4 regions of the Devosia rhizoryzae genome follow, and region 4 is predicted to be linked to each of the others. Evidence: predicted binding sites of a transcription regulator. Region 4 holds the regulator's gene; each other region holds the start of a gene.
The links. Region 4 encodes PhoB, which activates phosphate uptake and scavenging genes when phosphate is short. Its sites were predicted from a motif close to TGTCATNNANCTGTCAT; they were not measured.

Region 1 (7,773 bases), 1.2 Mb from region 4:
CGTTGGCGAACTGGGGCTCGCCGCCATCGTCGTCACCCACGACCTCGCCGTCGCCCGGCTCCTCAGCCACCGCATGATGGTGATGAAAGGCGGTCGCGTCATCGAGGCGGGCCTGACCGACCGCGTCCTCGACGATCCGCGCGAGCCTTATACCCAGCTTCTGGTCTCCTCGATTTTGCAGGTGTGACGATGACAGCCCTTCAGGTGCGCGATCTGCGCAAGAGTTTCACCATGCACCTGCGCGGCGGCGTGGTGCTGCCGGTGGTTGAAAACGTCACCTTTGCCATCGAGGCGGGCGAATGCGTCGTGCTCGGCGGGCCATCCGGCACGGGCAAAAGCTCGATCCTCAAGATGGTTTACGGCAATTATGGCGTCGATGGCGGCTCGGTCCTTATCGACGGCATCGACCTCGTCAGTGCCGATCCGCGCACCGTCCTGACCCTGCGCCGCGACGCCATCGGCTATGTGTCGCAATTCTTGCGCACCGTACCGCGTGTTTCCGCGCTCGATGTCGTGGCCGAACCGCTGGTGATCCGCGGCATGAACAAGGCAGAGGCGCAGGCGAAGGCCGGCGCGCTTCTCCATCGCCTCAACCTGCCAGAGCGCCTCTGGGCCCTGCCCCCGGCAACCTTCTCGGGCGGTGAACAGCAGCGCGTCAACATCGCCCGCGGCTTTATCACCCACCATCCGGTGCTGCTGCTCGATGAGCCCACAGCCTCGCTCGATGCGGCCAACCGCCAGGTCGTGGTCGGCATGATCGCCGAAAAGAAAGCAGCAGGCGTTGCCATGCTCGGCATCTTCCACGACGAGGATGTGCGCGCCCAGGTCGCCGACCGCATCATCGACGTCACCGGCTTTGCTCCTAAGGTGGCGGCATGAGCACGCGTCTTTCCGAAAATGCGCTGGTTCATCCCACCGCAACGGTGATCGACTCCACGCTCGGGCGCTATACCGAGATTGGCGAGGGCTCGACCGTGTCGAAGTCCAGCATCGGCGACTATTCCTATTGCGTCGAGAACACGCAGATCGCCTATGCCCAGATTGGCAAGTTTGCCAATATTGCGAGCCATGTCCGCATCTATGCCTCCATGCACCCGATGGAGCGCGCTTCGCTCCATCACTTCACCTACCGCTCCGCCTGGTATTTTGAAGACGCCGAAGACGACCATGACTTTTTCGACTGGCGTGCCGGCAACGGCATCACCATCGGACACGACACCTGGATCGGTCATGGTGCCGTGGTCATGCCTGGGGTCCGCATCGGCAATGGCGCGATCATCGGCTCCAATGCAGTGGTCACCAGGAATGTCGCCGACTTCGCCATCGCCGTTGGCGTTCCGGCACGCACGATCAAGCAGCGCTTTTCCGATAACGTCGCCAGCCGGCTCGACCGGCTGGCCTGGTGGGATTGGGATCATGACAAGCTGCGCCTGGCGCTGCCGGATTTTCGGTCGTTGGGGATCGAGGCGTTTCTGGAGAAGTACGAGTAAGGGGCAGGCACACCTGCCGCGACAACCCACCGCATGTATCCCGTGCAATGTCATGGAACCGTCACGGCTTCGTAATCGGACCGTTGCGTGATCCCCATAGGTCAGGCCCACCAAAAAGGCGGGGCGACCCTGATGCTCAAGATTTCGCACGTAACACGACGGTTCGGTGACAAAGTCGCCGTCAACGATGTGACGCTCGAAATCCCGCAAGGCCAGATGGTCGGCATTATCGGCCGCTCCGGCGCCGGCAAGTCGACGCTTCTGCGCATGATCAACCGGCTCAACGACGTGTCTTCGGGCTATATCCAGTTCGACGGCACCAAAGTCAGCGAACTCAGGGGCCAGGCCCTGCGGAACTGGCACCGCGACTGCGCCATGATCTTCCAGCAATTCAACCTCGTGCCACGCCTCGATGTCATCACCAATGTCATGCTGGGCCGCCTCAATGGCCGCAATCCGCTGCTGAACCTCCTTCAGGTCTTCTCCGCCGACGAGCAGCTCGAAGCGCTCAAGGCGCTCGAGCGTCTGGATATCGCCCCGACCGCGATGCAGTGGGCGCAGACCCTCTCCGGCGGTCAGCAGCAGCGCGTCGCTATCGCCCGCGCCTTGATGCAGCAGCCCAAGATGATCCTTGCCGACGAGCCGATCGCCTCGCTCGATCCGCGCAATGCTCAGATCGTCATGGATAGCCTCCGCGACATCAATGCCGAAGGCATCACCGTCATCACCAATCTCCATACCCTCGATACGGCGCGCGCTTACTGCGAGCGTATCGTCGGTATGGCGCAGGGCAAGGTGGTGTTCGACGGCACGCCCGACGAGCTCACCACCGATGTGGCGCGCTCCATCTATGGCGCCGACGGTTTGAAGGAGGCCTTTTCGGAGGCCATGACCTCGACCGCCATTGCGCCCGTCCAATACCTGCCGCGCACCCCTACAAATGCCCAGCAGGCTCCCTGATCCGGCACAGAACCGGACCCTTCGCGTCACCAAAGGAGATCTCCCGTGATCCGCACTCTGCTTCTGGCCTCCGTGGCCCTGTCGATGTCTTCAGCTGCCTTCGCGCAGGACGTATCCGTGCTCCGCATCGGCCTTGATGGCGGCGAAAACGAAGCCGACCAGCTGCGCCGTTCCGAATGCGTCGCCGAGCCGCTCAAGGCGGCGACCGGCGTTTCGGAAGTTCAGTTCTTCCCCTCGCCCGACTATAATGGCGTGATCCAGGGCCTGCTCGGCGGCACCATCGACATCGCCATCATGGGCGCTTCGTCCTATGCCGCGATCTACCTCCAGGACGAAAACGCCGTCGACCCGGTGCTGACCACCCAGCAGGAAGACGGCTCGACCGGCTACCACACGATCATGGTCGCCCGCGCTGATAGCGGCATTACCGATCTCGCCTCCACTGAAGGCAAGACGCTTGGCTTTGCCGATCCGGACTCCACCTCCGGCTATCTGATTCCCTCGGTTGCGCTTCCCACCGAACTGGGCAAGCCGATCGACGAATTCTACGCCGAGACCGGCTTTGGCGGCGGCCATGAAAACCTCGTCCTCGGCGTTCTCGACGGCCAGTTCGACGTCGGCACGACTTTTGGTTCGGGCCAGGGCGAATTTTCGGAAGGCTATACTTCCGGCAACCTCCGCATCATGGTCGACAAGGGCCTCCTCGACATGGATGACCTCGTTGAAGTCTGGCAGAGCCCGATCATCCCGAACGGCCCGCTGATGGTTTCCAATAAGCTGCCTGCCGACATGAAGGAAAAGGTCACCGCCTTCTTCAAGGGCCTGCCGGAAGCCGATTTCGAGTGCTTCGACGCCTTCACCGCCGGCGGCTACACCAACTTCGTCGATGCCGACCAGACCATGTACCAGACTATCATCGACGCCCGCCGCTCGGTCATCGGCAGCTGATTTCGATCCTTGGCTGCGGTCGACACGTCACCGCAGCCTTTCCCAAACGCGATGTCATCCCCGCGCAGGCGGGGATCCATCCTGAGATCTCAAGATGGACCCCGGGTCAGGCCCGGGGTGACATCGGGTTTGTGGGGGCAACAAGCCTATGACAGACACCAGTCAATCGCTCTCGCCTGCCGGCGAAACGCTGCTGCGCCACTATCGCAGCCAGGTGATGACGCGGCGGGTTTATACGATCATCGGGGTCGTGGGCGTGCTGGTCGCGCTGGCGCTGGCCATGAACTATGCCAATGCCGCCAATTCGGGGAAGTTCATCGAACGCCTCCCCTATATGTTCGACTTCATCAAGAACTTCGTGCCGCGCGATCCGCTCGAGATCTTTCGCGCCATGTTTGCCCTGGAGTCCCCCTATTTCGACGGCTCGGCGAAGTATGACTATACGTCCAGCCGCGTTTATCTGACCGACAGCCTCTACATCCCAAACTTCATTTATCAGCTGATCGTCACGGTCAACATCGCCGTCGTCTCGACGCTGATCGGCGGCACCATCGCCTTTTTCCTCTGCTTTTTCGCCGCCACTAACCTCGTTGGCGCCGGCGCCGTGCGCTGGTTCGTGCGCCGCATCATGGAAGTTTTGCGCGCTTTTCCAGAGATCGTCATCGCCGGCCTCCTCACTGCCGTGCTCTCGATCGGACCGATCGCAGCCATCGTCGCCGTTTCGCTGCACACCATCGGCGCCTTGGGAAAACTCTTCTTCGAAGTCGTCGAAAATTCCGACATGAAGCCCGATGAAGGCCTCAAGTCTGTCGGCGCCAGCTGGGCTGAGCGGGTGCGCTACGCCATCGTGCCGCAAGTGCTGCCCAATTTCGTGTCCTATGGCCTCCTGCGGCTCGAAGTGAATGTGCGCGCCTCCACCATTATCGGCGCCGTGGGCGGCGGCGGCATCGGCGAAGTTTTTCGCCTTTCCATCGGCCGCGACTATGCCGCCCAGACCTACGCCATCATCATTCTCCTGCTCGTCACCATCATCGCCATCGACCAGCTGTCGGGCGCGTTGCGGCGCAAGCTCGTGGGCGATGTGAGCTTTAATCTCGGGAAGGCCAGCGTTTGATGAGCACGATCAGCCAAGCCGAACGCAGCCGCCTCCTCCGGAAATATCCCGAGGTCTTCCGGTCGAGCTTCGTCAAGCGCCACGGCCTTGTGCTCGGCGTCGGCGCGGCAGTGCTCTACCTCTTGTTCTGCTGGATCTTCTTCAATGTCGGCCCGGCGCTGCAAAACGGCAAATGGGATCGCGCCGCCATCTACGTCCAGGACTGGTATAGCTGGCGCGCCACCCCTCGCCTGCGCTTCGGCGAGGACGGCACCATCACCCCGCAATGGTCGAGCCGCGGGCAATATCCGGCCGATCACGCCATCGACTGGCTGGTGCCCAACGCAGATGGCCTGACGGCCAGCTTCGGCAGCGACGCCGACCGGCTGGACATTTCCACAAGCCAAGTCGATGTCTATCTTGGCGGTGCGGTTTACCCCGTTACCATCACATCCGATGCGGCGCTGGCGCCGGAAAATACGCCGCCCCAGATCGTCCAGGATGGCAGCAAGGTACTGGTCGACTATGGCTTTGCAGGCCAGGCCGAGATCCGCGACAACCAAGTCTATGTGCAGCGCCGCTTTTTTGGCTGGGCCAATTTTCTTTACGACCCGACCTCGCCGCTGTGGGGCAACGACCTCTTCGACACGATCGGCCTGATCGCCACTGGCCAAGGCCCGCTCGTGCTCAAGGAATGGCTGGGCAACAAGGCCTGGCAGCATGGCGACATCCTCACCAAGCTGATGCAGACGCTGGTCATGGCTTTCGTCGGCACGCTGCTGGCGACGCTCTTTGCCTTCCCGCTCGCGTTTTTTGCCGCGCGCACCATCACCCCCAACCGCGCCGCCAACTGGCTGATGAAGCGCTTCTTCGACGTCATCCGCTCGGTCGACATGCTGATCTGGGCGCTGTTCTTCACCCGCGGCTTCGGCCCCGGCCCGATCCCTGGCATTGCCGCAATCTTCTTTACCGATACCGGCGCGCTCGGAAAGGTCTATGCCGAGGCGCTCGAAAATGTCGACGACAAGCAGCGCGAGGGCATGAAATCGGTGGGCGCAAGCCCCATGGCCGTCAACCGCTTCGGCGTCGTGCCGCAGGTGCTGCCGGTCTTTGTCTCGCAATCGCTCTACTTCTGGGAATCCAACACCCGCTCGGCCACGGTGATCGGCGCGGTGGGGGCCGGCGGCATCGGCCTCAAGTTGCTCGAAGCCATGGGCACAAATTCCGATTGGGATAAGGTCGCCTATATGGTGGTACTGATCCTCCTCGTCGTTTTTCTCTTCGACAATATCAGCACCGCCATTCGCCAACGCCTGATCGGCCAGTAGAACGATCAATTTCGCATCGACTACCCCTTTAGGCCGCTTGCCAAGTAAAACCGGGCGCGTTTAAGTCAAGGCGGAGCTTTATGCTCTGCGGGGAAGAAGCGATGACGTTTGTGCGCACGATGCTTGCAGCGACATTTGTTGTTGGGGCCATGTCGGTGCCTGCCTGGGCACAGGAGCAATCGGCGGCCGAGCTCTGCTCTGAGCGCGTCGGCGAAGGCGTCGAGTTCGACGATATCGAACCGATCGGCGCAATCGAAGCCTGTCTCGATGCGGCCAAGGCAGAACCGGACAATATCGACTTCCGATATGGCCTTGCGCGCGCCTATGACGCTGCGGAAGACTACGAGAAAGCCCATATCCACTATACCGCCGCCATGGATGGCGGCAGCCTCAAGGCCCGGGCAGCGCTGGGGCAGCTCTATGAATTCGGCCTCGGCGTCGACATCGACTACGAGCGGGCAGCAGAACTCTACCAGCCGGCGCTCGAAGGCGGCGTGCGCATCGCTATCGAGGGCATGGGCAAGCTCTACGAGACCGGCAATGGCGTGAAGCAGGATTATGCCCGCGCGGCTGAACTTTATCGGCAGGCTTCCGAGGATGGCTCGGATTGGGCGACCGCCTCGCTGGGGTGGCTTACGGAAAATGGCTGGGGCGTGGCCCAAGATGACGTCGAAGCCGTGCGCCTCTACCAGATCGCCGCCGATGCCGGCATCGACTTCGCGCAGAACAATTTGGCGACTTTTTACGAAAATGGTCGTGGCGGGCTCGCAAAAGACCCCGAGGAAGCCGTTCGCCTTTACGCCTTGGCGTCGGACCAGGGCATGGCGCTGGCTTCCAACAACCTGGCGCAGCACTATATTCAGGGCACAGGGGTCGAACGGGACCTCGCCAAGGCCGAGGATTATTTCCGCAAGGCCATCAGCGAGGGCCAGCCCGCCGATGTCGCCAGCGCGCAAAACAACCTGGCCTGGATGTTCGCGACCGAGGGCGATGACCTCAAGGATGCCGAGGCGCTGTCCCGCGCCGCCGTCGCTGCTGAGCCGGACAAGGCCACCTATCACGATACGCTGGCTTGGGTGTTGCACAAGGACGGGCGCAGCGAGGAAGCGCTTCCGGTGATCAAGAAGGCGATCGAGCTCGATCCTGCGGACGAAGCCTTCAGCGAGCATCTTGAGGCCATCGAAGCCGCAATCGCAGGCTGAGGCGGCTGACGTGAAACGGCTGGTCTTCTGTTTCGATGGCAGCTGGAACCGGCTGGATGCGCCGCATCCTACTAATGTGCTGCTGACCGCCGAAAGCGTGCTTCCGATGGCCGCAGACGGGGTGACGCAGATCACCTTTTACGACGAAGGCGTGGGCAGTGAACCGGGCGAAGGCCTTGCCGGTGGCGTATTCGGCGCCGGCCTCGTCAAGAATCTGAGCGACGGCTACCGCTTCCTGATCTTCAACTACGCGCCAGGCGACGAAATCTACGTCTTCGGCTTTTCCCGCGGCGCCTATACGGCGCGCTCGTTCGTGGGGCTTCTGGGCACCTGCGGCATTCTCGATCGCCGTCATGCGCAGCGCGCCGACGAGGCGGTGAACCGCTACAAGCGGCGCAGCAAGGACGAGGCCTATCTTCAGTCGATGCTGGAGTTCCGGCGCGAATGCGTACCCCATCTTTGCGTCTCGGCCGAAGAGGACGAATGGCGCGCCCAGGCCACGCAAGATTACGCGCCCGGCACGCTGCCGCTCCTGACCGTCAAGTATCTTGCCGTCTGGGACACGGTGGGGTCGCTGGGCATTCCGCGCTACGTGATCATGGCGGACACCATCAATCGCCAGCATCAATTCCATGATGTGAGCCTTTCGCCCATGGTGCAGCATGCGCGCCACGCGGTCGCGATCGACGAGCACCGGATCGATTTCGAGCCGACGCTCTGGCAGAACCTCGATGCCCTTAACGAGGCGCGCG
Region 2 (7,773 bases), 430 kb from region 4:
GAAGTCTTGAGTCTCGAGGAAGGCGCCGTCGGCAAGGACGATCGCGCGGTAGACGGCGTTTTCGAGCTGGCGGATATTGCCGGGCCAGTCATAGCTTTTCAGCAGCTCGGTCGCGGCGGGGGTAATACCAAGGACGCGCTTGCCGGCTTCGGCAGAGAAGCGGGCGATGAAGTGCGCGACCAGATCGGCGAGGTCATCCATGCGCTCGCGCAGCGGCGGCACGTAAATGGGAAAGACGTTGAGGCGGTAGAACAAGTCCTCGCGGAATTCACCGGACTTGGCGAGATTGAGCAGCCGCCGGTTGGTGGCCGAGATCACCCGGACATTGACCTTTTCGTGCCTTGTCGAGCCGACCGGCTCGATCTCGCCTTCCTGAAGCGCGCGCAGGAGCTTGACCTGGGTTTCGAGCGGCAGCTCGCCCACTTCATCGAGGAATAATGTGCCGCCATGGGCCTCGGCAAATTTGCCCTGCTGGTCGGCATGGGCGCCGGTAAAGGCACCCTTCTTGTGGCCGAAGAGCACGGATTCAACGAGGCTGGGCGGGATGGCGCCGCAATTGACGGCAACGAAGGGTTTGCCGGCGCGATCTCCCGTGCCCTGGATGATGCGGGCGACGAGTTCCTTGCCAACGCCGGTTTCGCCTTCGATCAGTACCGGAATGGCGGACTTTGCGGCCTTGCTGCAGAGGGTCAAGACGCGGGCCATGGCGGGCGCCGCGGCGATCATGTCGGAACGCGAGAAGGTGCCGGACTTACGTGCATGTTCGGCGCGGATGGCGGTTTCGAGCGCATCGAGCTTCATGGCATTGCGCAGCGAAACGATCAGCCTCTCGGGCGCCACGGGCTTGACGAAATAGTCTGCCGCGCCCTGGCGCATGGCGGAGATGACGGTTTCGAGCGAAGCATTGGCGGTCTGGATGATCACGGGCGTGGTGAGGCCTTCCTTGCGCATGGCTTCGAGCACGCCCATGCCATCAAGATCGGGCATGACGAGATCGAGGATCATGGCGCCGACCTGGCGATCCTCGCGCAGAATGGAGAGGGCCTGCTCGCCGCCGGTCGCAGTGATCGGCTTGAACCCGGCCCGGTTGGCGACCTCGGCGGTCAACCGCAATTGCACCGGATCATCGTCCACCACCAAAACACGCGTCATCGATACCCCAATCGAAAAGTCCAACGGCGCACGAATCTTGATGTGCCGTTTTGGGAAGACGATGCCGGGCGGGGTTTAAGAGGGCGTTAATGCTGAAGATTTCGTGGCTAAAGAAAAAGGGCCGCGGCGGTTAAGCCGTGACCCTCCAGAGCGTTTCAGTTTTGGAGCCGCTTACTGCTGGGCACCCTGGAGCTTATAGAGTTCGTCCTTCACTTCGAGTTTCTTGCGCTTGAGAGCGGAGACCGCCAGGTGGTCGGATTGACGATCCTGCAGTTGCGAGAGGATTTGCCGATCCAGTTCCTGGTGGCGCCGGGTAAGCGCTGCGATGTGGCCTTCAGTCGTCATAGTAACTCCTTAAAGCGTCATGGACGGGGGTATCGTCACAAAACTTTCGCACTTTGTCGACCGCTAAGGCTCACTTTGGAAAGGTGATGCAAAATGGGCAATGATCGAGTAACCAGAGATGCGAGAGAGGCCCGTGGAGCACCGGTTTTTTCCATGTTGTTGCTGAGCAAGGAACAAGAAGCCCAGTTCGGACTGGAGCTGGCGACCAAGCGGCAGGAGCATGCCGACCTCGATGCTGCCATAATTACGCTCACGCAATCGCAGTTCGCGGACCGCATGCTGATCCAGCGATTGAAGAAGCGGAAGCTGACGCTCAAGGACCGCATCGTGCAGCTGGAAAACATCCTCCTGCCCGACATCATTGCCTGATCCCAAAACTTGGGCTAATGGCGGACTTTGCGGAGCGGCACGGGGGACAAAGCCATGCTCAAGCCAAAGGTCGCCATCGTCATGGGCAGCCAATCGGACTGGCCCACCATGCGGCTGGCCGCTGAAACCCTCGAAACTCTCGAAGTCGAATACGAGGCGCGCATTGTTTCGGCGCATCGCACGCCCGAGCGCATGGTGGATTTTGCCACCAATGCAAAGGCTGAAGGCGTCAAGGTGATCATTGCCGGGGCAGGGGGCGCAGCGCATCTGCCGGGCATGATCGCGGCCATGACGACGTTGCCGGTTTTTGGCGTGCCGGTGCGCTCCAAGGCGCTGAGCGGCATGGATAGTCTTTATTCCATCGTCCAGATGCCGGGCGGTGTTCCTGTCGGCACTTTGGCGATTGGCGAGCCGGGCGCAATCAATGCGGCGCTGCTTGCTGCGTCGGTTCTGGCGCTGAGCGACGACGAGCTCGATGAGCGGCTGGAGCTTTATCGCGCGCGACAGACCGCATCCGTGCCGCAGTTTCCCTCCGACACCGAGTAGCGCCTTGACCGACTTCAAACCCCTTCCGCCCGGCTCCACCATCGGCATCTTGGGTGGTGGCCAGCTCGGGCGCATGCTGGCGCTGGCAGCGGCAAAGCTTGGATTGAAGTCGCATATCTATTGCCCGGATCCGCAAAGTCCGGCCTTCGACGTTACGCCGCTCAAGACCGTGGCCGCCTATGACGATCACGAAGCGCTCCGCGCCTTTGCCGCGCAGGTGGACGTGGTCACCTATGAGTTCGAGAACGTGCCCGCAGCGTCGGCGGAAGTTCTGGCCGGATTGAAGCCGCTCCGTCCAGGCGCCAATGCGCTGGCGATCTCGCAGGACCGGCTGGCAGAAAAGAGCTTTCTCGCCTCCAAGAATATTCCCGTGGCGCCCTACCGGGCCGTGCATTCGATCGACGAGTTGCGGGCGGCGATCGCCGAGCTTGGTCTCCCCGCAGTGCTCAAGACAACCCGGCTTGGCTATGACGGCAAGGGACAGCGCGTGTTGCGTGAACCGGGCGATGCGGAGACGGCTTTCGCGGAACTGGCGCCGCATCCATTGGTGCTCGAAGCCTTCGTGCCCTTCGAAAAGGAGATTTCGGTGGTGGTGGCACGCGGGCTCGACGGAACGGTGCGCGCCTTCGATGCCGCTGAAAACGTGCATCGTCACCACATTCTTCACACCTCGACCGTTCCGGCCGATGTGCCGGCGGGGGTCGAAAAGCATGCAGCCATGCTGGCCAAGGTCATTGTCGTGGCGCTCGACTATGTCGGCGTGCTTGGCGTTGAGTTCTTCGTCATTCCCGGTGACCGCCCCACACTGATGGTCAACGAGATCGCGCCTCGGGTTCACAATTCCGGCCACTGGACGGAAGCGGTGTGCCTCACCGATCAATTCGAGCAACATATCCGCGCGGTAGCTGGGTGGCCGCTGGGCGATCCGCGGCGCATGGCGGATGTGGTGATGCAGAACCTGATTGGCGACGAAGTCGAGATCGTGCCGGGCGGGCTCGACGGCGACACCCAGCCGCATCTTTACGGCAAGGCCGAAGCGCGTCCGGGGCGGAAGATGGGGCACATCAACCGCATCGTGCGGGGCTAGGCCACCCCTCATCCGGCGCTGCGCGCCACCTTCTCCCGCAAGGGGAGAAGGGAAGACAGGATCTCCGCTTCATCTTCCTTCTCCCCTCGCGGGAGAAGGTGCCCTAAGGGCGGATGAGGGGGGCTTATCTCGCCAGCCAAGCCCGCATTGCTTCTATGACTGCCAGCGGGTTCTCCAGCGTCGAGACATGACCGGCTTCCGGAAACACAACCATTTCCGCATCCGGAATGGCCGCCGCCATTTCTTCAGCTAGCTCCGGTGGAGTCAGACGATCTTCCGCACCAACGCCTACCAGAGTTGGAACCTTGATGCCGGCAAGATGCGGACGCGAGTCGGCGCGGCCCATAATGGCTTCCTGCTGCCGGTAATAGGCAGCGTCGCCGACGCGCATCGCCATGTCGTGCACCGCGTCCCCGACCGGACCGCCGACATGATGGGCGGCGAGGAGGTTGGGCAAAGAAGTGCGAGACACCAGCGACGCCTTGCCCTGGACGACCAGCGCCATTTCTGCGCGTCGGGCGGTCTTCCGTTCTTCCGTGTCGGGGCGGGCGGAGGTGTCCAGCAGGGCCAAATGCGTCACCCGCTCTGGCGCCTGGCGCATGATCTCGAGCGCCACGTAGCCGCCCATGGACAGGCCAGCAAGAGCGAAGCGGGCGGGCGCCGAGACCAGGACGCGTTTGGCCATGTCAGTTATGGTGTCGTCGAGCGTCAGATTGGGAATGGTCGGCGCTGCAAGGTCGGACAGGCCGGCCGCGACAGCGTGCCAGAGATGGGCATCGCAGCGCAGGCCGGGCAGAAGGACGAGTGGCTGCATGCTGATCTCCCGATCGGTCTTTGGCTGGAAGGGGCAATATAGCGGCACTTTTCCACTGGCCAAGTGTGGACAGGCCCCCTTTGTTGCGCTATAGGACGCGCCACGGTGACCGGTTCAGCTGGTCGGCGGGGTGGTCCTTTTGGCCTTCTCGCATCCATCCAAACATATTGCCTAGCTTTGAAAGGGCGGTTGACCTTTGCAAGTAGTCGTTCGCGATAACAATGTTGACCAGGCGCTGCGCGCACTGAAGAAGAAGCTGCAGCGTGAAGGCGTCTTCCGCGAAATGAAGCTGCGCAACTATTACGAAAAGCCCTCTGAGAAGAAGGCTCGCCAGAAGGCCGAGGCCGTTCGTCGCGCCCGCAAGCTGGCTCGCAAGCGCGCCCAGCGCGAAGGCGGTGTCGCCGCAGCACCGGCAGCACGTCCCGGCGCACCGGCGGCCCGCTCGTAGGATCGGTCGCATAGAATTTCAAAACGCCGTCCTTCGGGACGGCGTTTTTGTCTGTTTAGGCGCTCTTCGGCCTCACCCCACCCAGCTTCGCTAAGCCTTGCGGCTAAGCTGCGCTACCCTCCCCTCGAGGGGAGGGAGGTGACGACCCAAACTTCGGATTATCAGAGGCATCAGCTCGTGCGCCTCCCTCCCCTCGAGGGGGAGGGAATGAGGGTGGGGTGGGGCGCTAGGAGTGGCGTTCCGGGCTGTCGCTCAGTGACGCCGCCGGTCCATCAGCGCAACCGCGATCGCCAGCACTGCAACCACCGGCAGTTGCACCACCAGTGCCGTGCGTGCATCTGGAAACAGCGTCCCCGCCGCCAGCGATCCGACAAAGCCTCCGCCCACCTGGAAGAAGCCGGTCATCGCCCCGGCTGCGCCGGCAATGGCGCCGAAGCCGGACATGGCGGCGGCCGTGGTGGACGGACTGATGAAGGCAAGCGCCAGCATCCAGATGCCGACCGGCGCCATGATGGCCAGCACGGAACCAGGAAAAAGTTGCGGCAGCACGGCAAAGCCCAGGCCGCTGATGGCGAGCAGGATCAGCGCAATCTCGACCAGGCGTGCGCCGCTGATGCGGGTCGAAAGGTAGCTCACCACCAGATTGCCTGAGATGAAGGACGCGGTTTGCACCAACAGCGCTATGGCGAACTGGAAGGGCGTCAGTCCCAGATCGTCGATCAGGATAAAGGGCAGGAGTGCGGTAAAACCGTGGAAGCCGGAAAAGGTCAGGCCCAGGAGAAGAGATGGAAAGATGAAATCCGGGGAAGCCAGCAGCCTGCGGTAGTTGCGGGCGATCACGGCCGGGTTAAACGGCTGGCGTGATGTTACCGGCAGCGTTTCGCGGGCGCCAAGGCTAAGGAGCGCGAGGATGGCGAGGCCAAAGCCCGCCATGACGATGAAAAGCTGATGCCAGGTGCCGAACAGCAGCACGATGCTGCCCAAGGTCGGTGCAACGGCCGGCGTCACGGTCAGGATCAGGTTGATCAGCGTCAGGATGCGGATGGCTTCGCTGCCCGTGAACTGATCGCGCACCATGGCGCGAGAAAGGGCGACGCCCGCCGAGACGCCAAAGCCCTGGATGAAGCGCCCGACAAACAGCCATTCCAGCGTCGGGGCGATGGTGCAGAGCAGGCAGCCCAGGACATAGATGGCAAAGAAGACGAGGCCGACACCCCGCCTTCCATAGCGATCCGAGAGCGGACCGCAGATGAGCTGCGCCAGGGCAAAGGCTGCGAAGTAGACGCTGAGCGTCAGCTTGCCGCCCGCATCGGTGGTGCCCAGATCCTCGACCAGCGTCGGCAGGGCAGGAGCATAAAGCGTCAAGCTCAGTGGCCCGGTCGCGACCATCAAGCCGCCGATGATGGCGGTGCGGCGGGCGGACATGCCCACCGGGCGTAGGGTGGTCACTGGGCTAGCGCTCGCTCGAAGAAGGGCTTGGCATGGGCCCAGATCCCTGCATCCCAAAGATCGGAATGGCCGGCACCGGGGACGATCCAGAGCTCGTCCTTGTTGGAGGCCAAAGCATAAAGGCGCTCGCCATTGGAGACGTCGATCGTCGTGTCGCCCGTGCCATGCGCGACCAGCACTGGCTCGGCGACGTCGGCGATCCACTCGTCATTGCGGTATTGATCCTGCATGACCATGGTCACCGGCAGGAACGGGTAGCGTTCTCCGGCTACCGTCACCGCCGACAAAAACGGCGTTTCGAGCAGCAGCGCTTTGGCGTCGCGTTGGCTCGCGACATAGGTTGCCGGGCCCGAGCCGAGCGAACGGCCCCAGATCAGGAGCGGAACGTTCTTTGTTGCGGCAAAGTCGAAGGCCGCGAGAGCGTCTTCGAGGACATTGGCTTCGGAAATGTCGCCGGGGGAGGCCGGGAAGCCGCGGTAATCGAAGGCAAGGAAGCCATAGCCATCGGCGACGAACTGCTCGAAGCGCTCGTGCTCGGCGGAGAAACTTTGCGAGTTGCCCTTGTAGTAGACGATCAGCGGCATGCCCGCGCGTGGCGCCTGATACCAGCCGTTGACCACGCTTTCGCCGGTGTTGATGGCAACCTGTTCGGCACCGCTGAGCAAGGTCGAGGTCAGGGCAGTGACATCGCCGGTCGCGTCGTATTGGAGCGCCCGCTGGTTGACGAACATATAGCCGACGATGCCGGCATAGGCGACGACCAGCAGCAGGACCAGAGCAACAAGACCACGGCGCAACAGTTTCACGGGAGCTTCCTCAAGCGAACTCGCCCCGCTTCTAGCCTAGTCGATCACAGTTCGGAAATGGTCTTGTCCAAGGCCTGTTTGAAGACTTCGTCCGGCTGGGCGCCGGAAAGCGCATATTTTTCGCCGAAGACGAAGAAGGGAACGCCGCGGATGCCTTGCTGCGCGGCGCTGGTGGCAAGTTCTGCGGTGATCGAGAGTTCGTTCTCGTCGTTGATGGCGTCCAAAGCATCGCCACGATCCCAGCCGAACTCGACGGCAATGTCAGCGAGGACATTGTCGTCGTTGATCTGCCGGTGCTCGAGGAAATAGGCGTCGGCGATGGCATTGGCCAATTCATGCTGGTTGCCATTGGCTTTGGAGAGGCGGGTGATCGTATGCGCCTTGGCCGTGTTGAACATGCGCGGCTGCTGGCTGAGGTCGAGGTCGATCCCGGCCTTGCGCGCCTCGCCTTCAACGCGCTCCCACATCTCGCTCGGCTCTTTGCCGTATTTTTCCTTGAGCATCTGACCCACGTCGACGCCTTCCGGCGGAACGTTGGGATCGAGATAGAAGGGGTGGTTTTCGAAGATCACGTCGACATCGTCGGGCAGGGCGGCCAAGGCCTGATCGAGCCGCGCCGAGCCGACGAGGCACCAGGGGCAGACGACATCGGTGAACACATCGATCTTGAGTTGCTTGGTCATCTGCGCACTTTCGGAAAAACGAAACTCCCGCCCAGATGGAACTCTGGACGGGAGGAAACAAGAGGGCACTTGGG
Region 3 (7,773 bases), 120 kb from region 4:
GCGGAGACCGGCAAGAGGTTCATGGGCGGGGAGCCGATGAAGCTCGCGACAAAAAGCGTCGCCGGACGGTCATAGACTTCGGTCGGGGTGCCGATCTGTTCTACGAGGCCACCATTCATGACCACCAAGCGATCGGCCAGGGTCATGGCTTCGAGCTGGTCGTGGGTGACATAAAGGCTCGTGGTCTTGAGGCGGCGTTGCAGTTTCCTGATCTCGACGCGCATCTGCACGCGCAGCTTGGCATCGAGATTCGAGAGCGGTTCGTCGAAGAGGAAGGCCGCCGGTTCGCGGACGATGGCGCGGCCCATGGCAACACGCTGGCGCTGGCCGCCCGAGAGCTGGCGCGGCTTGCGATCGAGCATTGGACCGATCTCGAGGATTTCGGCGGCTTCGTTGACGCGGCGGTCGATCTCGGCGCGCGGGGTGCCGCGGTTCTTGAGCCCGTATTCCAGGTTCCCGCGCACGGTCATGTGTGGGTAGAGCGCGTAGTTCTGGAACACCATGGCGATGTCGCGCTCGGCTGGCTCGGCTTTGACCACATCGCGGCCGCCGATCTCGATGCGGCCTGAGCTCACGGTTTCAAGGCCGGCTACCATGCGGAGCAGGGTGGACTTGCCGCAGCCGGAGGGGCCGACAAGGACGATGAGTTCGCCATCGGCCACCGAAAGGTTGATGCCGCGCACGGCGTGGGAATTGCCGTAGTCTTTGTGCAGGTCGACGAGATTGATCGTGGCCATGATTATTTCTCCGTTTCGACCAGGCCTTTGACGAACAGGCGCTGCATAAAGATGACGACTAGGACGGGGGGCAGCATCGCGAGCACGACGGCGGCCATGACAAGATGCCATTGCGGCTCGGCGTCTGCCGTGGCGGCGAGGCGCTTGATGCCCATGACGACGGTATAATAGCGGCTGTCGGTGGTGACGAGCAGCGGCCAGAGATACTGCACCCAGCCATAGATGAAGAGGATGACGAAAAGCGCGGCGATATTGGTGCGGCTCAGCGGCAGCAGAATATCGCGGAAGAACTTCATTGGCCCGGCGCCATCGACGCGGGCCGCTTCCATCAGTTCGTCGGGAACGGTCAGAAAGAACTGGCGGAAGAGGAAGGTCGCGGTGGCCGAGGCGATGAGGGGCAGGGTGAGCCCGAGATAGGAGTTGAGGAGGCCAAGGTTTGCCACGACCGCAAAGGTCGGGATGATGCGCACTTCAACCGGAAGCATCAGGGTGATGAAGATGATCCAGAAGGCGAGGAGCCTGAAGGGGAACTTGAAGAAGACGATGGCGTAGGCCGACAGCAGCGAGATGATGATCTTGCCGATGGCGATGATGATGGCGATCAGCGTCGAATTGGCCAGCATGATCCAGAGCGGCGGGGCGCCGGCGGTGGAAATGCCTTCGAACAGCATCTTGGAGTAGTTTTCGACCGCATTGGGACCTGGCAGCAGCGGCACGAGGCCGCGCAAGAAATCGCCGCCTGAATGGGTCGAGGCGATGAAGGCGAGGTAGACCGGGAAAACCACGATCACGACGCCGATGATCAGGACCAGATGGGTGAAGAAGGTGAGCCAGGGGCGATTTTCGACCATTTATCGGCTCCTCAATACTGAACACGCCGCTCGATAAAGCGGAACTGGATGGCGGTGAGGGCGATGACGATCAGCATGAGGATGACCGATTGCGCGGCGGAAGAGCCGATATTGAGACCGAGGAAGCCGTCGGCATAGACTTTGTAGACCAGCGTGTTGGTGGCCTGGTTGGGGCCACCCGACGTCGTCGCATCGATGATGCCGAAGGTGTCGAACATGGCATAGTTGATGTTGACGATGAGGAGGAAGAAGGTCGTCGGCGACAGCAGCGGCAGGACGATGGTGAAGAAGCGCTTGAAGGGACCGGCGCCATCGATGGCGGCTGCTTCGGTCAGCGACTGCGGCACGGATTGAAGGCCGGCGACGAAGAACAGGAAGTTGTAGGAAATCTGCTTCCAACTGGCCGCGATGATGACGAGGATCATAGCCTGATCGCCGTTCACACGGGGGTTCCAGGCGATGCCGAGGCCGCGCATCATATAGGGCAGGATGCCGATTGTGGGATTGAAGATGAACCACCAGAGGATGCCGACAACCACCGGCGCCACGGCGTAGGGCCAGACAAGAAGGGTCGTATAGACCCGGTTGGTGCGGAGCACACGATTGACCGCAACGGCGAGCAGCAGCGACACGCACATGGACAGAATGGTCACCGAAACGGCGAAGACGGCGGTGCGGCTCAGCGAATTGACGTAGTTCGGATCGGCGAACAGGCGGGTGTAGTTTTCGAACCAGATGAAGGTGGTCCTGAAGCCGAAGGGGTCTTCGCGCTCGAAGGAGGATTTGACCGCCTGAAGGGCCGGCCAAATGAAGAAGATCAGCGTCACGGCAAGCTGCGGGAGAAGGAGGAAGTAGGGCAGCAGCTTGTTTGGAAAGATCGTGCGCTTTGTCTGCATGTGTGCGTCCGGCTCGGGAAGAGGACCCCCACCCGGCCTCCCCCTTAAGGAGGGGGAGGAGTAGGCCGGCGGGTGATCTGAAGGAATGGCCGCACTCAATGCGGCTCCTCCCCCGCTTGCGGGGGAGGATGGGTGGGGGCTTGGCTTAGCTATTGGCGGCTTCGAAGTCACGCAGGATCTGGTTGCCGCGTTCCACGGCGGAGTCCAGGGCTTCCTGGGCGGTCTTGGAGCCGGCGAGCAGGGCTTCGAACTCTTCGTCGACGATGGCGCGAACCTGGGTCAGGTTGCCGAAGCGGATGCCCTTGGAATTGGCCGAGGGGGTGCCGCGGGTGATCTGGTTGATCGCGATGTCTGAGCCTGGGTTTTCGGCGTAGTAGCCTTGTTCCTGGCCCAGTTCATAGGCGGCATTGGTGATCGGCAGGTAGCCGGTCTCCTGGTGCCACTTGGCCTGGACTTCGGGGCTCGAGAGGTAGGTGAAGAACTTGGCGACGCCGGTATAGACTTCCGGAGCCTTGCCGTTGAGCGCCCAGAGAGTTGCACCACCGATGATCGAGTTCTTCGGCTCGTCAATGACGTCGTCATAGTAGGGGAGAGGCGCGAAGCCGACTTCGAAGTCGGTTGCATTGGTGATGACTCCAGCGCGGCCAGCCGAGGAGTTCATGAAGATCGCGCATTCCTGCGAATAGAACTTAGGCGCAGCGTCGGCGGCGCCAGCCGGGCCACCATACTGGAAGAGGCCTTCATCGGACCACCTCTTGAGGTTGTCCCAGTGGCGAACCTGCAGCTCGCCGTTGAAGACGAATTCGGTGCCGAGACCGCCAAAGCCGTTCTCGAGCGTGCCGAAGGGCTTGTCGTGCAGGGCCGAAAGGTTTTCGGTCTGGATCCAGGTGATCCAGGCGCTCGACAGGGCGCAGGGAGCGGCGCCGGATTCGACGATCTGGCGGCCCATGGTTTCGAGCTCGGCCCAAGTCTTGGGGGCGACTTCGGGATCAAGGCCGGCTTTTTCGAAGACGTCCTTGTTGTAGTACATGATCGGGGTCGAGGAATTGAACGGCATCGAAAGGATGTTGCCGTTGGTGTCCGAGTAGTAGCCGGTGACTGGGGCGAGGAAGCCTGACGGATCCCAGGCTTCCCCGGCATCAGCCATCAGCTGGTAGACCGGATTCACGGCGCCGGTGGCTGCCATCATGGTGCCGGTGCCGACTTCGAAGACCTGAACGATTGCCGGCTGTTCGTTGGCGCGGAACGCGGCAATGGCGGCGGTCAGCGTCTCGGCATAGCTGCCCTTGTAGGTGGGGACGACGGTGTATTCGTCCTGGCTGTCATTAAAGCCCTGGGCGATCGCCTCGAGCCGCTGACCCAGTTCGGCGTCCATGGCGTGCCACCAGGAAATTTCGGTCTGTGCGAAAGCCGGCGTCGCGGCGAGCATGGCGGCGAGGCCGACGGACAAGCTCAAAGCGGTCTTGGACATGCTTACTCCCTGAAATCTTGCATAGGACGTATTCGTCCGGCGCATATCTGTTGCTGAAATTCGAAATTGTTCAAGAGAACATTTCGGGCAAGCCGCGGCATCCGCCCCGGCTGTGGCGGCCTTCTATGGCGGTTGCTTTTCAGTTTTGTGACAGTGGATCAGCTTGAAAAAGGCTGTGGAAATCCGCGGCCAGACGCCCGGCCTAGTGCTGGAAGACGACGAGACCCGCTGCCGTGGCCATCATGGCGCCGGCGGTTTTGTTGAGGCGGCTGATGGCGCGATCGCTCTTGAACATTTCGCGGGCGGCCGAAGCGAGCCAGGCATAGGTCGAGCAGATGATCAGCAGCATGACGATGACGATGGCCGTCAGTTCGGCAAAAGCGATCGGGCTCATCTGGTTGAGCGGCACGACGGTGGGCAGGATGGCGAGAAAGAAGACGATGGTCTTGGGATTGCCCAGCGTCAGCGAAAAGCCGGCGAGGAAGGTGCGCCAAGCGCCTTCCTTTTTCGGCTTCATCTGCTCCGAGCCCGGGCGTGCGGTCCAGAATTTGTAGGCGACGTAGAGGAGGTAAGCGGCGCCTGCGAAGCGGACGATGATGAAAACAGGTCCAAAGACGGCCGCAACTGCGGCGAGGCCGAAGATGGCGAACATGAAGTAGACGAGGTCACCGGCAAGGATGCCCAGGATCATCGGCACAGCCCCGCGAAAGCCGCCACCCAGCGCCCGTGCCACTACGGCTGCGACGCCCGGACCTGGCACGATCACCGCGATGGAATAGGCGACGGTAAAGGTAACGAGGGTGAAAAGGTCCATTTGGCGGCTCCAGCGGCAGCGGACACTAGCCAAGCGTCGCGTGATTTTCCAGCACGAGGTTGACGCGGGCGCTCAGCCCATTATCTTCAGTCCCATCGCAACTCGACCGGACGGTCCTCGATGGAAATGACCCCTAACGCAATGCCGACCTGCTTTGCCAATGGGGATCTCCATGCCTGCTTCCGTCACGATTTCGCGTCTTTCCTACGTCGGCCCTGACGGCCAGACGCTTTTTTCCAATCTCGATCTTAGTTTTGGTCCCGGCCGAACCGGGCTCGTCGGGCGCAATGGCGTCGGCAAGACCACGCTGTTCCGCCTGATCGCCGGTGAACTTGCGCCCGCGGCGGGAACGGTAAGCGTTACCGGCCGCATGGGTGTGTTGCGCCAGGAAGTCCGGCCGGGCGAGGGCGAGACGGTCGCCGACCGGTTTGGGGTGCGCGAGGGGCTGGCGTTGCAGGAACGCGCGACGAATGGCACTGCGACTGCCGAGGAACTGGCCGATGCGGACTGGACGCTCCAAGCGCGGTTCGAAGCGGCGCTGGCGGAACTCGGTTGGCCGGTCGGCGGCGACACGCTGCTGTCGAACCTTTCCGGCGGGCAGCGGACGCGGGTGGCGCTGGCGGCCCTGGTGTTCGATGCGCCGGACCTGATCCTTCTCGATGAGCCGACCAACAATCTCGACGATGATGGACGGGCAGCCGTCACTGAGTTGCTCGCCGGCTGGCGCGGGGCAGCGATCGTTATCAGCCATGATCGGGCCCTGCTCGAAACCATGGATGCCATTGTTGAACTGACCGGGCTTGGCGCGACGAGCTATGGCGGCAACTGGAGCTTTTATCGCGAGCGCAAGGCGCTGGAGCTTTCGGCTGCGCAGCACGACCTCGATATTGCCCAGCGCCAGCAGCGCGATGCTGCACGGGCGGCGCAGGAGGCGCGCGAGCGGCAGGACAAGCGCGATGCGGGCGGCCGGCGCAAGGCGGCAAAAGGCGACATGCCCAAAATCTTGCTGGGCGGCATGAAGCGGCGCGCGGAAGAGACGTCTGCGGGCCTTCATCGGCTCTCCGAAAAGCAGGCGGATGCGGCCGAGGTGCAGGCGCGGGAAGCACGGGCGAGGATCGAAGTGCTGACGCCGTTTGCGGTCAAGCTGGCATCGAGCGGCGTTCATGCCGGAAAGGTCGTGTTGCGGGCGCAGGGAGTTAGTGGCGGTCATCATCCGGAGCGTCCGGTGATCCGCGACTTCTCGCTCGACCTTGTCGGGCCCAAGCGGGTGGCCATCACTGGGCCGAACGGGTCGGGGAAGACCACCCTGTTGCGGTTGCTGACGGGGTCGCTGGTGCCGAGTTCCGGCTCGGTGCAGATCGGCGGGACGATGGCTTTGCTCGATCAGCAGGTGGCGCTGCTCGATCGCCGCCAGTCGATTGTCGACAACTTTCGCCGGCTCAATCCCGAAAGCTCGGTCAACGACTGCCGGGCGGTGCTGGCGGCCTTCATGTTTCGCAACGATGCGGCGCTGCAGGTGGTGGGCACGCTGAGCGGCGGGGAGATGTTGCGGGCGGGACTGGCTTGTGTGCTGGGTGGCGTGCGGCCACCCATGCTCCTGGTGCTGGACGAACCCACCAACCACCTCGATATCGGAGCGATCGAGGTGGTCGAGGCGGGTTTACGGGCATTCGACGGCGCGCTCCTGGTGGTCAGTCACGACCGGGCGTTCCTCGGGGCCATAGGGATGGAGCGGGAGGTGCGGTTGACCTAGGGCAGACGCGCCAGCCGTTCGGTCAGCAGCTTGTAGAAGCCGTCCGCGTCGCCGCTGCGCATGTAGGTGGCGTTGCGGGGGCGCTCGGTGACGTGCCAGTAATCGACCACGGTCATGCCGACCGTGAGCTCGCTTGCCGTTTCGATTTCGACATTGCAGTGGCGGCCTTCGAAGAGCTCAGGCTGGAGCAGGTAGGCGATGACGGTGGGGTCGTGCAGCGGGGCGCCGGTCCAACCGTATTTCTTGAGGTCGAAGCCTTCCGAGAAGGTCAGCATGTCGTAGACCGCCTGGCCGCTGCGGTTGCCGAGGGCCTTGATAGCGTCGAGGCGGGCAGGGGTCGACTGGATCATGTGGGTGACGTCGAGTGGCTGGATGGTGATCGGCCCACCGCAGCGCATGACCACATTTGCGGCCTCGGGATCGACATAGATGTTGAATTCGGCGGCCGGCGTGATGTTGCCGACCTCGAAATACGCCCCGCCCATCATGACGATTTCCTGGATGCGGTCGGCAATCTCGGGCTGTTTGATTAGTGCCATGGCGATGTTGGTCAGCGGTCCGAGCGTGCAGAGGGTCACGGTCTTCGGCTCGGCATTCATCAGTGTGTCGATGATGTAATCGACGCCGTGCTGGGCTTGCAGCGGGACCTGCGGATCGGGGAGGTCGGGGCCGTTGAGACCAGTGTCGCCGTGGACGTGTTCGGCGGTCACCAGGGTGCGGCGCATGGGGCGGGCGCAGCCGGCATAGACGGGGATGTCGGTGCGGCCGGATAGCTCGACTACCTTGCGCGCATTGATGGCATTTTGGGCAAGGCCGACATTGCCGGCGACTGCCACGATGCCGAGCACTTCGATCTCTTCAGGCGAGGCAAGGGCGAGAAGAATGGCGACGGCATCGTCCTGACCAGGATCAGTGTCGATGATGATTTTGCGCGACATGGAGCTTTCCGAAAGCTTGAGGATTCGGGCCAAGCTTACCCAAGCCTGACGGCTGGGTCGACAGGTTGTAAGGGAGGAACACTTGGGGGTGGGAGACGTTTTCGGCGCAAGTAACTGCGTCGGTGACCACTATGCCCATGCCTGTACCAAAGGCCGTTTCTGCCGACATGTCGCAAAGCCAATTTGAGCGAATTCTCGGCAATGCCGCACGGCTTGCCCTGATCGGTATCGGCTTTGTGGTCCTTCTGGTTTCGCTGCAGGCCGGTCAGGTGTTTCTGGCGCCGGTCATGCTGGCCGTCGTTGTCGGGTTGAT
Region 4 (7,773 bases):
GGCGCGCCGAAATCCTGGCGCTCGGATACCGATTCCAGATCGCCCAGCGTTTCACCGGCAACTTCTGCATAGAGCTCGGCCTTTTCGCGCGCATCGGCGAAGGCTGCCTTGCGCGCTTCATTAAGCAGGTCAGCCGGATCGGCGACCGAGAACGAAACGCCGTTGACGGTGTTGGCGCCGACGGTCACCGACTGGTCGAGGATGGAGCCGAGGTCTGCCAGTTCGCGCACGACGACAGTGACCGAGTTGGACACCTGATAGCCGTCGATCTTTGGCGGCATGGTATAGCCATTGGCGTCGCGGGCGTCCGAATAGACGTAGTTCGGATTGACCGAGAAGCCGGAGGTCTGGATGTCACGCGCCTCGATGCCGGCTTCCTTGAGCGTTGCCAGAAGTTCGTTCATCGCGGTGGTGTTGGCGTCGAGTGCTTCGCGGGCGGTGGCGCCCTGCGTCATCACGCCGGAATTGATGGTCGCCATGTCGGGTGCGGCCCGCACTTCGCCGCGGCCTTCGATGGATATCGTGCCGGCATAGGCGGGCAGGGCGGTGGTGAGCAGGGCGAGGGGGACGATAACGCTGAGGGCACGCATGGCAAACTCCTTTAAGTGCCCGGGGACGTTTCCCGGGCTAATGCGTCAGTAATGGGGCGCGGATGAACCGGAGTTGAATGAGTTCGCCGCGCCGTCTTGGCATAAAGTATGATTTTTGCCCTACTCACCTTGCGTTGCCGTGTTGGCTTGGTTAGTCACTGGCTGACTTTTGCCGAGGACCTGCCCATGAGCGCCACTGCTATCCCAAACGGAGTGCTGATCGGCCGGGCAAAGGTGCCGGGCTATGACTATCCCCGCGTCGTGACGGTGCGTGACGGGCAACTGGTGGATATCACCAGCCCCGGCATGGCGACGGTCCGCGATATCGCCGAGAGCGGGCGTGCTGCCGAGCATGTGCGGACTGCCGCGGGCACGCTGCTTGGGCCGGTCGATGCAATCTATGCCGGTGGCGATGGCTTACCGCGTCTGCTCGCCCCCATTGACTTGCAGGCGATCAAGGCGTCGGGCGTGACCTTTGTCGTATCGCTGTTGGAGCGCGTGATCGAGGAACAGGCGCGGGGCGACAAGTCGCGGGCCGATGCGCTGCGCGGCGAAATTCTTGACCTGATCGGTACCGATCTGTCGCAACTCGTGCCGGGTTCGGACGCGGCGATGAAGGTCAAGGAGCGGCTGATCGAGAAGGGCGTCTGGAGCCAATATCTCGAAGTTGGAATCGGGCCGGACGCCGAAATCTTCACCAAGGGCCAGCCGATGAGCGCGGTGGGCCATGGCGCCGAAGTGGGCCTCCATCCGGTATCGAGCTGGAACAATCCGGAGCCGGAAGTGGCGCTTCTGGTGACGTCCAAAGGCGAGATCATCGGCGCGACGCTCGGCAATGACGTCAACCTGCGCGACGTCGAAGGGCGGTCGGCGCTTCTTCTGGGCAAGGCCAAGGACAATAATGCCTCGGCATCCCTGGGCCCGTTCGTGCGGCTGTTCGACGGCGACTTCACGCTCGAGACCATCAAGCAGGCCGAGATCGCACTGCGTGTCGAGGGGGCCGACGGCTTCGTTCTCGAAGGCCAATCCAACATGGCGCAAATCTCGCGGACGCCGGAATCGCTGGTTGCCGCAACGATCGGGCAGCATCATCAGTATCCCGACGGACTGGTGCTTTATCTTGGCACCATGTTCGCGCCAGTGAAGGATCGCGATGGCGCCGGCAAGGGCTTTACCCATAAGGTCGGCGATGTCGTCTCCATATCGACACCGAGCCTGGGTACACTTTCTAACCGCGTGAACCTATCTACCGTTTGTCCGCCTTGGACCTATGGCGCGAGCCACCTGTTGCGCGACCTTGCACGCGCGAACCTCCTCTAGATTCTCCCGAAAGGCTTCATCATGACCGAGCTGCACAAGAACCTCATCGACGGCGAATGGGTCGGGTCCGACGGGATCGAGAACATCAACCCGTCCAATATCAAGGAAGTGGTTGGCGTTTATGCGCGCGCCACGGCCGAGGAAACCACGCAGGCGATCGCCGCAGCCAAGGCCGCGTTCCCGGCCTGGTCGCGCTCGGGCATCCTTGAGCGCCATGCGATCCTCTCCAAGGCCAGCCAGGAAATTCTGGCCCGCAAGGCAGAGCTGGGTGAACTCCTGAGCCGCGAAGAAGGCAAGACGCTGCCGGAAGGCATTGGCGAAGTCACCCGCGCAGCTCAGATTTTCGACTTCTTCGCCGGCGAAACGCTGCGCCTTAACGGTGAAATCCTGCCCTCCGCCCGCCCGGGTCTTACCGTCGAGATCACGCGCGAGCCGGTCGGCGTCATCGGCATCATCACGCCGTGGAATTTCCCGATCGCCATTCCGTCCTGGAAGATTGCGCCGGCGCTTGCCTATGGCAATACCGTCGTCATCAAGCCTGCCGACCTTGTGCCGGGGTCAACCTGGGCGATCGTGGATATTTTGCAGCGTGCTGGCCTGCCGAAGGGCGTGCTGAACCTCGTCATGGGCAAGGGGTCTGTTGTTGGTCAGACCTTGCTCGACAGCCCGGATGTCAATGCCGTTTCGTTCACCGGTTCTGTGGGTACGGGCAAGCGCGTGGCCGAGGCTTCGATCAAGGTTGGCCGCAAGTTCCAGCTCGAAATGGGCGGCAAGAACCCGACCATCGTGCTGGACGATGCCGATCTCAAGGTGGCCGTTGAATCTGTTGCGCAGTCGGCGTTTTTCTCGACCGGTCAGCGCTGCACGGCGTCGAGCCGCGTGATCGTGACGGAAGGCATCCACGACAAGTTCGTCGAGGCGCTGGCAGCGCGCACCGCGGGTCTTCGCGTGGGCGATGCCCTTGATAAGGATACGGAAATCGGCCCGGTGGTCGATCCGAACCAGCTCAAGCAGGACACCGACTATATCGAGATCGGCAAGTCGGAAGGCGCCACGATTGCCGCCGGTGGCGAGCGGGTTACGAAGGGCAATGAAGGCTACTTCCTGCAGCCGACGCTCTTTACCGAAGCGACCAACTCGATGCGCATTGCCCGTGAGGAAATTTTCGGGCCGGTGGCGGCGGTGATCCGGGTGAAGGATTACGAGGAAGCGCTCCATACTGCGAACGATACGGAATTCGGTCTAAGTGCCGGTATCGTCACGACTTCGCTCAAATATGCGACGCACTTCAAGCGCAATTCGGAAGCCGGGATGGTGATGGTGAACGTGCCGACGGCCGGTGTCGATTTCCACGTGCCCTTCGGTGGCCGCAAGGGTTCGAGCTATGGTTCGCGAGAGCAGGGCACCTATGCCAAGGAGTTCTTCACCATCGTCAAGACGGCCTACACTGCTGCTGGCTGATCTTTCGCAAAACGTCTTCTACGGGGCCCGCGTGGCCCCGTTTTTGTTAACGGAGGGCTAACGTTTTCGCTGTGTCAGCGCCATGCCGGCGATGATGAGGACGATGCCGAGCGCGCTGGCCCAAAGCGTCACCGGGATACCGCGCGCCCAATCGAAGAGCACACCCGAAACCATCTGGCCGGAGATGACGAGAAGGGTCGAGTTGATGGCACCGATCCGGGTGATGAGCCAGGAGCCGGCGGCCACGAAGATGACGCCGATGGGGCCGCCGAAAAAGACCCACCACGGGATCTCGCCGATATTGGGCGGTATCAGCCCGCCGATGACGAGGCCGACCAGGCTCAAGAAAACGAAACCGACGATGTGGTTCCAGAAGGACGAGATCAGCGGCGAAGTCGAGAGCGACAGACGGCCGTTGACCTGGCGACTGAGAATGACGAGGAGGCCAGCGGTGAAGGCGAAGATGATGGGGATGATCATGCCGCGTTGAGCCCGAAGAGAATGATCAGGAGGCTGCCGGCGACGATCAGGACGACGGCGCCCGCGTCGCGGAGATCGAGGCGGCGCTTGGGGAGGCCGAGCAGGCCCCAGAAGTCGGCGGCGAGGCTGAGCAGAACCTGGCCGGCGAGGCCAAGGGCGAGGGTGCCGGCGAGGGCCAGCGGGGTGTTGACGGATGTCGAGGTCAACATGACGGTTGCGGCGCCGATAATGCCACCCAGATATGCCCAGAGCGGGGCCTTGCCGATCCTGGCCTTCGATGCAGCAGCTTCGGCGCGCTGGTGACGCCAGAGCACGGCGAGGAAGAGGATGGCGGCGACGGTGCCGGTGCCGTGGGCGAGCCAGGACGAAAAGAGCGCGCCGCCGTAGCGGCCGGCTTCGGCATTGATGAAGACGGCGAATGTCAGGAGCACGCCGCTGCCGAAGGCGAGGACGAGGTGCAGCGGTTTGGGCCGCTGCGCGGCGGGCATGGACATGGGGAAAGTCCGATTCGGGAGAGGTGGCGCGAGTTTAGCTGGAGGGCTGGGGCGCTGCCAGCTTCGCGGTGACCAAAGGTAAGAGGCGGTTCCCGGGACGCTATCCACTACCCCCTTCCGAGCGACGCTAAGGCCCGGGGGGCCTAAGCTCTGCTTGCCTTCCCCTCAAGGGGGAAGGTGGGCGCCGGTGGTTGCAGCACCTCAAGCGACGGCGGCGAAGCGTTCGTCGAAGGCGTAGCCGGCGCCGCGGACGGTGCGGATAGGGTCGGATTCGCGGCCACGGTTGATGGCGCGACGGAGGCGGCCAATGTGGACGTCGACGGTGCGTTCGTCGACATAGACGTCGTTGCCCCAGACGCCGTCGAGAAGCTGCTCGCGGGAATAAACGCGGCCGGGGTGGCGCATCAGGTATTCGAGCAGGCGATATTCGGTGGGGCCAAGATGGATGTCGCGGGTGGCGCGGCGCACGCGGTGGGTGGTCCGGTCGAGTTCCAGGTCACCGACGCGGAGGGAGGCGGTGACGAGGTTGGGGTTCGCCCGGCGCAGCAGAGCGTGGATGCGGGCGACGAGTTCGGGGACCGAGAAGGGTTTGACGATATAGTCGTCGGCACCGGTCGTGAGGCCGCGAACGCGTTCTTCTTCTTCGCCGCGGGCGGTCAGCATGATGATGGGGACGCGAGCGGTTTCGTCCCGGGCGCGCAGGCGGCGGCAGAGTTCGATGCCGGAGATTTCCGGCAGCATCCAGTCAAGCAGGATCAGGTCAGGGAGCTTTTCCTGGATCGCCCGATGCGCTTCGTCACCGGATTCGGCGGTGATGACGCGAAAACCCTCTGCTTCAAGGTTGTAGCGAAGGAGGATGGCGATGTCGCCTTCATCTTCGACGACGAGGATGGTTGCGGGCATGGATGTGCTCCGTCGGTCGGGTGGTGACCCGATGGTTCATTGTTGTGGCACCAACCCCCACCTTCCCTCCCCCTGAAGAAGGGGGAGGAGGATGCAACGGCAGTGCCAAGTTTCGGCCTCACCCGGCGCTTTGCGCCGACCTCTCTCGGAGGGAGAGGTGATCAGACCTTGATCTGCTGGCGTTGGAGATCCTGCACGTCGCCGGTGAGCTGCTTGCCGGTGGCGAGATAGTAGGCGCGTTCCGCGATGTTGGTGGCGTGGTCGCCGATGCGTTCGAGGCTCTTGGCGCAAAAGAGGAGATGCGTGCAGGTGGTGATGTTGCGCGGATCTTCCATCATGTAGGTGAGGAGCTCGCGGAACAGTGAAGTGTGCATCGCATCGACCTGGTCGTCGCGGTTGCAGACTTCGACCGAGGCGGCCGAGTCGCGGTTCGAATAGGCGTCGAGCGCATCCTTGACCTGACCCATGACAAGGGCGGTCATGTTCTTGACGCCGTTGTAGAAGGTGGGCTGCAGGTTGATACCTTCGAGCTTGAGCGAACGGCGGGCTAGTTGCTTGGCCATGTCGCCGATGCGTTCGAGATCGGATGCCACATGCACCGAGGTGATGATGGCGCGCAGATCGGAAGCCATCGGCTGGCGGCGGGCGATCATGGAAACGGCCATGTCGTCGATCTTGCGCTGCATTTCGTCGATGCGCTGATCGGCAATGATGGTGACGTCGGCCAGTTCGCGATCGAGCTTGAGCAGGGCGCGGGTGCCGTTCTCGATGGCGGCTTCCACCTGGCCGCCCATTTCGGCGATGGCCTGGGCGAGGCTGTGCAGCTCTTCGTTGTAGGACGTAACGATGTGGTCGGTGCCAGTATTGGGCATTTCAGTTCCTCCAGCCTCGGCGATCAGCCGATGCGGCCCATGATGTAGTCCTGGGTCTGCTTGTTCACCGGATTGGTGAAGATGTCTTCGGTGTCGCCCTGCTCGATCAGGTTGCCCAGGTGGAAGAAGGCGGTCTTCTGCGAGACGCGGGCGGCCTGCTGCATGGAGTGGGTGACGATGACGATGGTGTAGTTCTCGCGCAGTTCGTCGATCAGCTCTTCGATGATGGCGGTCGCGATCGGGTCAAGGGCCGAGCAGGGCTCGTCCATCAGAATGACTTCGGGGCCGACGGCAATGGCGCGGGCGATGCAGAGACGCTGCTGCTGACCGCCAGAAAGGCCGGTGCCGGGCTCGTTGAGGCGATCCTTGACCTCTTCGAAAAGACCCGCCTTGCGGAGCGAAGAGATGACGATCTCGTCGAGATCAGCCTTGTTCCTGGCAATGCCGTGAATCTTGGGGCCGTAGGCGACGTTTTCGTAGATCGACTTGGGGAAGGGGTTGGGCTTCTGGAACACCATGCCGATGCGGGCGCGCAGTTCGACAACGTCGAGGTCCTGCGCATAGATGTCCTGGCCGTCGAGCTCGATGCGGCCGCCAACCTTGGCGCCTTCGATCGTGTCATTCATGCGATTGATGCAGCGCAGGAAGGTCGACTTGCCGCAGCCCGACGGTCCGATAAAGGATGTGACGGCGCGATCGGGGATGTCGATCGAGATGCCGTGCAGGGCCTGCTTGGGACCGTAATGGACGGTGACGTCGCGGGCGGTGAGACGGATCTGGCGATCCATAAGTTCGGCGGGGTTCATGGAGCTCGATACCGTTTGCTGGGTCATCTTGGGCTTGCCGGCGATCATATCCATAGGGGAATTCTCCAGTTGGGTCATGCGCGGCGCTCCAGACGGGTACGCAGGAAGATAGCGACGGCGTTGAGAAGGATCATGAGGCCCAAGAGCACCAGAATTGCGGCTGAGGTGCGCGCCTCGAAGAAGTTGCGGTTTTCGTTGCCCTGCCAAAGGAAGATCTGGACCGGCAGCGCGGTGGCCTGATCGACGACGGAGCCGGGGATCGAGGCCACGAAGGCGCTCATGCCGATCAGCAGGAGCGGCGCCGTTTCACCCAGAGCCTGGGCAACGCCGATGATGGTTGCGGTGAGGATCGAGGGGAAGGTCACGGGCAAGACGTGGTGGAACACCATCTGGGTGCGGGAGGCACCCAGCCCAAGTGCCGCCTGACGCAAAGCAGGGGAGACGCCCTGCAGCGCCGCGCGGGTGGCAATGATGATGGTAGGCAGGGTCATCAAGGTCAGCACGAGACCACCGACCAGCGGGGCGGAGCGGGGCAGATGGAAGAAGTTGATGAAGACCGCGGCGCCAAGGAGACCGAAGACAATCGAGGGCACGGCCGCCAGGTTGTTGATGTTGACCTCGATGAGATCGGTAAAGCGCGATTTTGGCGCGAACTCTTCAAGGTAGATGGCGCTGGCGACTCCGATCGGGACGGCCAAGACGATCACCACGAGCATCATGTAAAGCGAGCCCATGAAGGCGCCGGCCAGGCCTGCCGACGCGGGGGCGGAGCGGCTATCGACATTGGTAAAAATGCCCCAGGCGAAATCCTGCGTGATGGTGCCGTTTTCCTCCAAGGCGTCGATCA

Region 1: a site for PhoB is predicted at 1,539-1,555, ahead of phnC (phosphonate ABC transporter ATP-binding protein). Genes of this name have one in related genera too.
Region 2: a site for PhoB is predicted at 1,531-1,547, ahead of JI748_RS00720 (YdcH family protein). Genes of this name have one in related genera too.
Region 3: a site for PhoB is predicted at 4,092-4,108, ahead of ugpB (sn-glycerol-3-phosphate ABC transporter substrate-binding protein UgpB). Genes of this name have one in related genera too.

The regions. Positions count from the first base shown of each region.
Region 1 covers NZ_CP068046.1:2,868,852-2,876,624, forward strand. The annotation lists gene phnK (phosphonate C-P lyase system protein PhnK) at 1-187, shown strand, start outside; gene phnL (phosphonate C-P lyase system protein PhnL) at 190-879, shown strand; gene JI748_RS14010 (DapH/DapD/GlmU-related protein) at 876-1,490, shown strand; gene phnC (phosphonate ABC transporter ATP-binding protein) at 1,623-2,450, shown strand; gene phnD (phosphonate ABC transporter substrate-binding protein) at 2,496-3,398, shown strand; gene phnE (phosphonate ABC transporter, permease protein PhnE) at 3,547-4,512, shown strand; gene phnE (phosphonate ABC transporter, permease protein PhnE) at 4,512-5,819, shown strand; gene JI748_RS14035 (tetratricopeptide repeat protein) at 5,921-7,021, shown strand; gene JI748_RS14040 (phospholipase effector Tle1 domain-containing protein) at 7,032-7,773, shown strand, end outside.
Region 2 covers NZ_CP068046.1:157,055-164,827, forward strand. The annotation lists gene JI748_RS00715 (sigma-54-dependent transcriptional regulator) at 1-1,152, opposite strand, end outside; gene JI748_RS00720 (YdcH family protein) at 1,324-1,497, opposite strand; gene JI748_RS00725 (YdcH family protein) at 1,651-1,866, shown strand; gene purE (5-(carboxyamino)imidazole ribonucleotide mutase) at 1,921-2,412, shown strand; gene JI748_RS00735 (5-(carboxyamino)imidazole ribonucleotide synthase) at 2,417-3,499, shown strand; gene JI748_RS00740 (alpha/beta fold hydrolase) at 3,624-4,313, opposite strand; gene rpsU (30S ribosomal protein S21) at 4,510-4,761, shown strand; gene JI748_RS00750 (multidrug effflux MFS transporter) at 5,014-6,210, opposite strand; gene JI748_RS00755 (alpha/beta hydrolase) at 6,207-7,016, opposite strand; gene JI748_RS00760 (DsbA family oxidoreductase) at 7,061-7,699, opposite strand.
Region 3 covers NZ_CP068046.1:714,262-722,034, forward strand. The annotation lists gene JI748_RS03625 (sn-glycerol-3-phosphate import ATP-binding protein UgpC) at 1-737, opposite strand, end outside; gene ugpE (sn-glycerol-3-phosphate ABC transporter permease UgpE) at 740-1,588, opposite strand; gene ugpA (sn-glycerol-3-phosphate ABC transporter permease UgpA) at 1,600-2,484, opposite strand; gene ugpB (sn-glycerol-3-phosphate ABC transporter substrate-binding protein UgpB) at 2,630-3,955, opposite strand; gene JI748_RS03645 (LysE family translocator) at 4,158-4,769, opposite strand; gene JI748_RS03650 (ABC-F family ATP-binding cassette domain-containing protein) at 4,942-6,522, shown strand; gene JI748_RS03655 (nucleoside hydrolase) at 6,519-7,460, opposite strand; gene JI748_RS03660 (AI-2E family transporter) at 7,592-7,773, shown strand, end outside.
Region 4 covers NZ_CP068046.1:589,787-597,559, forward strand. The annotation lists gene JI748_RS02940 (SIMPL domain-containing protein) at 1-590, opposite strand, end outside; gene JI748_RS02945 (fumarylacetoacetate hydrolase family protein) at 777-1,910, shown strand; gene JI748_RS02950 (aldehyde dehydrogenase family protein) at 1,932-3,371, shown strand; gene JI748_RS02955 (DMT family transporter) at 3,429-3,851, opposite strand; gene JI748_RS02960 (DMT family transporter) at 3,848-4,345, opposite strand; gene phoB (phosphate regulon transcriptional regulator PhoB) at 4,547-5,248, opposite strand; gene phoU (phosphate signaling complex protein PhoU) at 5,410-6,120, opposite strand; gene pstB (phosphate ABC transporter ATP-binding protein PstB) at 6,144-6,926, opposite strand; gene pstA (phosphate ABC transporter permease PstA) at 7,001-7,773, opposite strand, start outside.